DNA from 4 places in the Uliginosibacterium silvisoli genome. Region 3 is predicted to be linked to each of the others. Evidence: predicted binding sites of a transcription regulator. Region 3 holds the regulator's gene; each other region holds the start of a gene.
The links. The regulator FliA, encoded in region 3, starts transcription of late flagellar genes. The targets are predictions, from matches to a motif close to CTAAAGTTNNNNNNNNNNNNGCCGNTA.
Positions count from the first base shown of each region.

Region 1: a site for FliA is predicted at 1,029-1,055, ahead of motA (flagellar motor stator protein MotA). Genes of this name have one in related genera too.
Region 2: a site for FliA is predicted at 1,056-1,082, ahead of VVD49_RS19965 (AP2 domain-containing protein). Genes of this name have one in related genera too.
Region 4: a site for FliA is predicted at 1,316-1,342, ahead of VVD49_RS21630 (chemotaxis protein). Genes of this name have one in related genera too.

Region 1 covers NZ_JAYXHS010000002.1:1,128,465-1,130,665, forward strand. The annotation lists gene flhD (flagellar transcriptional regulator FlhD) at 5-322, shown strand; gene flhC (flagellar transcriptional regulator FlhC) at 333-887, shown strand; gene motA (flagellar motor stator protein MotA) at 1,118-1,975, shown strand; gene motB (flagellar motor protein MotB) at 2,016-2,201, shown strand, end outside.
Region 2 covers NZ_JAYXHS010000004.1:474,987-477,187, reverse strand. The annotation lists gene VVD49_RS19970 (VCBS repeat-containing protein) at 1-877, opposite strand, end outside; gene VVD49_RS19965 (AP2 domain-containing protein) at 1,128-1,649, shown strand; gene VVD49_RS19960 (HesA/MoeB/ThiF family protein) at 1,762-2,201, shown strand, end outside.
Region 3 covers NZ_JAYXHS010000004.1:61,204-63,404, reverse strand. The annotation lists gene VVD49_RS18275 (SpoVR family protein) at 1-17, shown strand, start outside; gene VVD49_RS18270 (flagellar motor protein) at 72-812, opposite strand; gene VVD49_RS18265 (RNA polymerase sigma factor FliA) at 887-1,645, opposite strand; gene VVD49_RS18260 (MinD/ParA family ATP-binding protein) at 1,850-2,201, opposite strand, start outside.
Region 4 covers NZ_JAYXHS010000005.1:235,452-237,652, forward strand. The annotation lists gene VVD49_RS21625 (chemotaxis protein) at 1-199, opposite strand, end outside; gene VVD49_RS21630 (chemotaxis protein) at 273-1,235, opposite strand; gene VVD49_RS21635 (methyl-accepting chemotaxis protein) at 1,415-2,201, opposite strand, start outside.

The sequences.
Region 1 (2,201 bases), on a different contig from region 3:
ACAAATGACGACATCGAACATCAACGACGAGATCAAGGAACTGAATCTCGCCTACCTCATGTTGGCGCAGCAGATGCTGAGCGCAGATCGCGAAGTAGCCATGTTGAAACTCGGTGTCGGTGAAGACGTGGCTGACATGATCAGCAAGCTGTCGCCAGGCCAGATCCTGCGCATGGCGACCGGCGACATGCTGATCTGCCAGTTCCGCTTCGATGACACTCTCCTGCTGAACCTCCTGTCCAACCACGATCGCGACAATCAGGCTGCGCGCATCCACGCAACCATCCTGGCAGCAGCAACGCCAGTTGGCCACATCGCCTGAGGAGAATGACATGCGTATGAAAAGCCTCGTCCAGGATGCCCGCGAAACCCAGCTCGCTATGGAAATGATTGAGCTCGGTGCGCGCATGCAGATGCTCGAATCCGAAACCGGCCTGTCGCGTGAGCGCCTGCTCAAGCTGTACAAGGAAATCCGTCAGGAATCACCACCGAAGGGCATGCTGCCTTTCTCGACTGACTGGTTCATTCCATGGCAGCAGAACGTGCACGCATCTCTGTTCATGTCGTTCCGCGGCTTCATCACCAAGAACACCAAGCTCAGCGGCCTGGATGCAACGTTGAAGGCCTTCCGTATGTATCGTGACCACGTGGTCTCGAACGATCTGGATCAAGTGCTGAGCTTGACCCGTGCCTGGACGCTGGTGCGTTTCTTCGAGGCGAAGATGCTGCAACTGGCTTGCTGTACGAAATGCACGGGCGGTTTCGTGGCGCATGCATACGATCCTACCCAAGGCTATGTCTGCGGTCTGTGCCACATCCCGGCTCGCGCTGGCAAGGGCAAGCGTGCAACGGCTCGCGTGACCGACGATCTCAAGATTGCTGTCTGATGGTGACAATGCATCGAATGTAGTCTCTCTCCTGTCTGACCTCCTCCCTGCATTGCGGGGAGTTACGAACCGCCGGCTTGTCTGGCGGTTTTTTTGTCTACTGCTCCATCGTTGCAAGAGGCCGTCAGGTGTTCTGGTTTTCTTAAGTTTGCAGATGTGGTGCCGATACCCAACAGGGACAGGCAATATTTTCTCAGGCGCTGCATTCACTCGTTGCGGGATCAAAAAAGATGTTTTTGATAATTGGCTACGTCGTCATTCTCGCGGCAGCGTTGGGCACGTACTCGGTTCACGGCAGTCTTGCCTCGTTGTGGGTGCCTATGGAGTACATCGCCATCGTCGGTTTGACGATAGGGGGCTTCATTGCAGGCAACGGTCCGAAGGCGATCAAGGCGACGGTAGGGGCGCTGCCGAAAGTCTTCAAGGGCTCCGGCAAGAACAAGGCCCTCTATGTAGATGTGCTGGCCATGATGTTCGAGATCCTGGCCAAGGTCCGCAAGGAAGGCTTGATGTCGATCGAGAACGACATCGAGAACCCGGAAAGCAGTGCGATTCTGTCCAAGTACCCAAATTTCCTGCATGACCACCACGCGGTTGAGTTCCTCACCGACTATCTGCGCATGATGGTAGGCGGCAATCTCAATGCCTTTGAGCTCGAGAACCTGATGGATGTGGAAATCGAGACTCACCATCACGAGGCGCACCAGGCGCCGCACATCGTTGCCAAGGTGGGGGACGCGACACCTGCATTCGGTATCGTGGTTGCGGTGATGGGCGTGGTGAACGTGATGGGCTCGGTGGGCGAGCCTCCTGCAGTGCTTGGCAAGATGATTGGTGGCGCCTTGGTGGGTACCTTCCTCGGCATCTTGATCGCGTATGGATTTGTGGCGCCGGTTGCCAGCCAGCTTGAACAGATCGTGGAAGAGGACGGCAAGCTCTACCAGTGCATGAAGGTCGTGTTGCTTGCCAGCATGAATGGTTATGCGCCGCAGGTGGCCGTTGAATTCGGCCGTAAAGTGCTTTACTCAGGTGATCGCCCTGGCTTCAAGGAGCTGGAAGAAGAGATCAAGAGCCGCAAGGGCAAGTGATCCGGCTCTTCTTATCCTCAAGAATCACTGACTGCGGACCATGGCCGATAACAATCAGCAACCCATCGTTGTAAAACGCATCAAGAAGGGCGGCGGCGGTGCGCACGGCGGCGCGTGGAAAATTGCCTACGCCGACTTCGTGACGGCCATGATGGCTTTCTTCCTGTTGATGTGGTTGTTGGGTTCCACCACAAAGGGTGACCTCAAAGGTATTGCCGATTATTTC
Region 2 (2,201 bases), 410 kb from region 3:
GTGATTGCAGTTTGTCACCCGGCGCCCACACGCCCAGTTTTGTGAATGCCGAATCGGCTTCGTCGATCCAGCCATTCCCATCATCATCCAGCGCGGCCAACTCGCCGAAGCCATCTCCTGTTGCGGGACCGAACAGCTCACTGCCGTCGTCGATCTTGCCGTTGCCATTGCGATCCAGAGCGAGGAAGAAGCTGCCCTGGCCGAGCTTCGCAATCATGTCCGGCGCCGTGTCGGGGTTGGCGTCAAGATCGAAGGCGAGACGTTCTGAGAGCAGGCTGGTTGGGCCGCCTTGCAGGTTGAGAACGAGCGGGTCCTTGCGCCTCACATTGCCTGCATCCACGGTCGTCAGGCTCTCGCTGCGGGCGAAGCGCGCCATTTCCAGATCGAGGTCGAAACTGATTTCGCGTCCATCGGCGGTTTTCACATTGCCGCTAGCCTGGAAGCGGGTGGCCTGGGCTTCTTCGCGCACTTCGCGGCGCTCGAAGTGCAGCGACCATTCCGGTTGTGGAGGGGCGCCAGCACCTGATGTCGGTGCGTCCTCCGTCTGTGCCGGGCCCGCATCCGCTGACGCGCCTAGTTCTGAGACGTCGAAGAGCTTGATCTTGTGGCCAGTGAGTTGCTCGACGAGGCTGATAAGAACCTGAAGCCGGGCATCCATTGCGTTCTGTTTGTCTGTTTCCGGGGTGACTTCGCTGGAGCTTTGCGCGGCGGCAAGCGTGTCCCGCGCAGCATCACTGATGATGACCTGACTGGTTTCCGCTGTGGGTGGACTGGCCTGGGCAGCCTGGAAACTGAACTGCAGACTCTCTTCGACGTAGTGGCGGACATAGCTGGCCGATTGGCCCTGCAGGTTGAGACTGGACTGTGAAATACGCATGTAAACCTCCATTGGCCGACGCGGAACGCACCCCGGCCAGCAACAAGAATCATGCGATTCATACCGGCATCCGATGACCGGTCTTGAATGCCAGACAGGGGTTTGGACTCCTTCACAGCGGTCCCTTTACCGCTTGTCAGGTGCGCCGTGATGCATTCCGCAGGGATCAGTGATGACCCTAAAGTTTCCACGGAGCGGGTCGAAAACCACTTATCGCCGCCATAACCTTGATAGCTCCTGGAGGACTGACGTGAGCCGAGGCAGTGTTTATGGAATTAGTCGTGTAGATAACGAGGTCAGTCGGACGCATGGATGGCTTGTAACCATTCAGCGCCGCGGCGTTATCCACCGCAAGCATTTTTCGGACGGCGTGCATGGTGGTAAGCAGAAATCCTTCGCAGCGGCGAAGGGCTACCGCGACGAAGTCATCACCAATCACCCGCCGTTTTCGATGCGTGAGTATTCGAATATCGTCAAGAAGAACAACCGTTCGGGCGTTGTCGGCGTGTGCCGTTACTGCGCTTCGGAAACACGCGACTTGCCGGAAGACAAGCAGCGCTGGTTCTGGGTTGCTTCCTGGCCGCTTCCTGACGGGCGCCGCAAGCGCGTGAAGTTCTCCGTCAAGAAGTACGGTGAAGAAGGCGCCTTCAAGATGGCGCTGAAAGCCCGCAAGGATGCCCTGCGCGGACTGGATGGTGCTTTCGATCCGGGTGCTGTGCGTCGCAAACCGGTACGTCGTCGTACCGAGGCCGTGCACAAGCTCGCTGCCTGAGCAGGCACGACTGCAGATTGAGCCAGAGGGCTGCTTGTCCCGTGCGGGGACAGGCGGCCCTTTTTTATTTGCCTGCAACCACGTGCAGCGGTGTCCCGCGTAAACTTGCCGCATGAACGACGACCAGCTGCTGCGTTACTCCCGCCACATCTTGCTGCCCGAACTCGATATCGCGGGGCAGGAAGCCATCATCAAGAGCCGCGTGCTGATCATCGGCGCAGGCGGCCTCGGTTCGCCGGCCGCCATGTATCTCGCTTCCGCAGGCGTCGGCACCATCATCCTCGCTGACGGCGATACGGTCGATCTCACCAATCTGCAGCGCCAGATCATGCATCGCAACGACTCCGTTGGCCGCTTCAAGGCTGAATCGGGGCGAGACACGCTGAACCGGCTCAACCCCGAAACCGTAGCCGTGGCCTTGCCGCAGCGGCTCGATGCCGGTTTGCTGGAGGCGCATATCGCCGAGGCAGATGTGGTGCTGGATTGCACCGATAACTTCGCCACGCGGCATGCCATCAACCGCGCCTGCGTCAAATTTGCCAAGCCGCTGGT
Region 3 (2,201 bases):
TGCCAACGCTGATCTGACTGTTCTTGATCCGGGAACCCGCGCTGCGCACGACCGTGCCTGCGCGGGCAGGGTCAGATGATGTAGCCCTGCAGACGGCTCTCGATGATGCGCGGGTTGTCGCCATGGGCGATACGCACAATGCCTTCCAAAAGCATTTCCCTGACGGCCACGAGACGCATGATGTTCGCCTGTATCTTCTTCGCTACCGGCAGGAAGATCAGGTTGGCTGAGCCAACGCCATAGATCGTCGCAACAAAGGCAACGGCAATGCCGCTACCTAACTTGGCCGGATCCGAAAGATTCTCCATGACATGGATCAGCCCCATCACGGCACCGAGAATGCCGACCGTAGGTGCGTAGCCCCCCGCTGCGTCCCAGATCTTGGAGGCCTGTTTCATCTCGGTCTCCCAAGTCGTGATTTCCACTTCCATCACTTCGCGGATGTGTTCGGGTTCGACACCATCGACGAGCAATTGCACACCCTTGCGCATGAACGGATCGGTCATGCCTTCCATCTTGTTCTCAAGCGACAGCAGCCCTTCGCGGCGAGCGATATTGCTCCAGCCCACGATCTGCTCGATGAGTTCGTGCAATGGCGGTACCGGTGGCTTGAATACCCACATGGAGATGCGCAGCCCCGTCACGAAGGTTCGCCACGGGCTCTGCAACATCACGGCACCGATGGTGCCGCCCAGCACGATCATGAAAGCCGTCGGCTGGATAAGCGAAGCAATGTGCCCACCTTCGAGGACTTGCCCTCCCACGATGGCCACGATTGCAAGCAGCAGACCCGCCAGGCTTATGACGTCCATTGGTTCCGTTCAGCAGGGAAATATCGGAAAGACAGTTTAAGACCCGCAGCGTCGCGACAGTAAGAACGCGATGCCTATGCGGCGCTGGCGCGGCGCCCGCCGGTCGCCTGCATGGACGACTCGCGGCCGCTGGCAATACGCGAGCGCAGACGGGCAATGGCCTGGCTGTGCAGCTGACAGACACGCGACTCGGAAACACCCAGCACCTCACCGATTTCGCGCAAATTGAGATCTTCTTCGTAGTACAGGCCCATCACCATCTTCTCGCGATCGGGCAGATCTTCGATGGCCTTGATGAGCACGCTGCGCATACTGGCGTCTTCCAGCAGATCAAGCGGGTCACCGCTTGCACCCACGATGTGACGCTCCAGGTAGTCGTCTTCGTCTTCGTCGCCAAAGTCCTCGAAGTACACGAGCTGGTAGCCGCGCGCTTCCTGCAACATCTTCTGGTAGTCGGCGAGCGTCATGCCCAGGGTTTCGGCAAGTTCGCGCTCGGTGGGCTGACGGCCATGCTGCTGTTCAAGGCTGTGAACAGCCGTTTCGATACGGCGCATTTCGCGGCGCAGGCTGCGTGGCAGCCAGTCGTTCTCACGCAAGCCGTCCAGCATGGCACCACGGATGCGCTGCACGGCGTAGGTCTCGAATTGCGCGCCAAGACCTTCCTCGTAGCGACTGATGGCATCCAGCAGACCGATCATGCCGTTCTGAATGATGTCCTCCACCTGCACGCTGGCCGGAAGCTTGGCCATGAGGTGGTAGGCAATTCGTTTGACCAGGGGCGCGTAGCGCGCCACAAGCTGGTCTTTGTCCAGGGTTCCCGCTGCGTTGTACATGCCGCTCTCTCAATCAGACTCAGTCGGAATTAGTTGACACATCAGCAGCAAATGCCACTCCCTGATGTGCGCCCTGCCGTGAAGCCGGTTGTGCCCCAGCACGGTGAATTCATTGTGCTCCGGCCCCTCGCAAGCTGCCTTGCGGAAAAAGACCTGTGTTCGTGCCCTATTCGGGCCTAGCGGAAGCGCTCACGCCCTGCGTCGTTACCACGCCATTGCCGGACCACGGCTGAAGCCCATGATGGCGGTCGTCGTCGCGCTGCGTGCGCGGCCCAGTAGCTTCTCGGCAAAACTGTGACCTGCATGACCACCCAGCTCCTTGCCGTGGCTACCGGCGAGGCACAGTGCTTCGCCAAGGCTGCTGACGGCTTGGACCTCGATACCCAGTTGAGATTCAGCCAGTTGCGTAAAACGGGAGATAAGCAGCCGCGTGGCAGCCTCATCGGCACTTACGACGCAAACGCCAACTGCAAGAGTATCGGCACCGCGCACCAGTCTCTTGAGGGCTGCGTAGGCCTGGGTAATGGCGCGCTCCTGCGGTTCTATCACGAGCAAC
Region 4 (2,201 bases), on a different contig from region 3:
TCAGGCCCTCGACTCCATGCGGCATATTGGGCGACTTGGTGATGAAGGGCGCCTTGGAAACTTCGCGCACCTTGAACACATTGATACCGAAGATTTCGCTGGTACCCAGCGAGAACAACAGGATCTCCATGCGGTTGGAGCCGACCAGTTTCGTCCTGGCGTCGACTGTGTCCAGCAGATTGTCGTTAGCTCGTTCCATGTTCACCTCGCACCATCATTCTTCTCTCACACATATCCGCACATTCATTTCTGAAGATCGCTTAGCTGGCCTCTCATGCCGCCAGATTCACGCTCTCCGGCACCAGCATCGAACGCACGGCGTCGGCGAGTCGATGCGGTTCAAACTTCGGCACATACGCATCCACACCCACCGACTTGCCCAGCGTCTGGTTCGACATCGAGGACAGTGAGGAATGCATCAGCACGGGCACGCCATCAAAGCGTGGGTCAGACTTGATCTTCTTGGTCAGGATGTAGCCATCCATTTCCGGCATCTCGACGTCCGTGAGAACCAGGTGGACCATCTCCCAGACCTTGCGCCCGCTCAACTCGGCATGCGCCGCCATCTTCTCCAGCTCTTCCCACGCCGCGCGGCCATTCACGGCGCCCACACTGCGCAACCCGAGAGCGGTCAGCGTGCGCTCGATCTGGCGACGTGCGACCGACGAGTCATCGGCATAGAAGACGGTGAAGTCACGGCCGATCGATTCGATATCCTTGAAGGTGCTCTCTTCGTCGTACTGCGTCGTCTCCGACAGCACACGTTCGACGTCGAGCATCATGATCAGCTTGTCCTGCTCCAGCTCGGTCACGGCAGTCACGAGGCCGCCGAGGCGAGAAGTCATCATGTCTGGTGGCACACGCATCTGCGACCAGTCGAGACGCAGGATGGTGTCCACACCCTCGACGAGGAAGCCCTGCGTGTGGCCGTTGTATTCGGTAACGATCATGATTTCGCGCTTGCCATCGGGATCGATGCCGCAGTAACGCGACAGATCCACGACCGGCACCAGCTGGCCGCGCAGCGAAACCATGCCTTCGACGCCCTTCTGCATGTCGGGCGCGGCGGTGATCGGTGGCGTCTTCATGACTTCGCGCACCTTGAAGACGTTGATGCCGAAGCTTTCGCGACGGCCTGTGCGCGTATCCACGCCCAGCGTAAACAGCAAGATCTCAAGCTTGTTGGTTCCCGCAAGCCGCGTTCTGGCATCAATGTTCTTCAACAGCTCTGACATGACAATCTCCGTACCAAGGTTCGCTTGATGAGCCGCCGGTACTTGCAGGTACCTTACGAACATCATCAACCCAAGAGGTTTTACGGCTCCCGTTTTCCAAACTTGAGCGCTGCCGGGCCTGTAATCAGGCACTAATACGGCACAGACCGAGTAGCCGTCCGTGCAAAAAACGTAACAACTCAGGCCCGGAAACCGATCCTGAAGCCGCCCCAATGGCGGCCTTTCACATAAATAGGCGCTGAAATGTCGTGCAACACCTCGCCGGTATCGCGGCGGTAGGTCTGCACGAGATAAGCAAGTTCGTGGGCGCCGCAACGCCGCCCGACGGGATCGTCAAAAATCCGTTTCGTCCGGTTGCGCGCGGTGTCCAGCTTCACGTCGCCGGTCAGCGGCAGGCTGAAGCGCAGGTTGTGCGTCGGAAAATAACCGCGCAGATCCACTGCACCGGCAAACACGCATTCGGGGTGCTGGTCGAGCACCGGCTCCTGGATCGGCGGGAAGATCTCGTCCGTCAGCGTGTCGAAGCGGGTGCGATATTTCTGGGGCTGCGTTCCGTCGATCGGTACATATTGGTCGTCGAACAGGTCTTCGACACGGATGCGACCGGAATCCACCGCCCGCTCAAGCACGCCGCTGATGGCAGCCGCTGCGGCCGCCACGACTCCCGGCATGGCCGTATGCGTGCGCGAGGCCGCCTCGCCTGCCGCACCAAGCTGGAAGACCTTGGCGATCTGCTGCATGTTCTCGGCCTGCTGCGCCAGTTGCGAGCAATGCTCCTGCGTACGCTCAGCCAGCATCTGGTTGCTCTGCGCCGATCCGACGATGTCGCTTACATCGCTGGCAAGCGCATGTGCCTCGGCGACGCGTGCATTCATGGCCGACACAATGGACTCGACCCGCTCAAGCGTCTGCCGGGCGCCATCATTGATGGCCTGCAAGGAAGCTCCGGCCTCGCGCGCCCGCTCG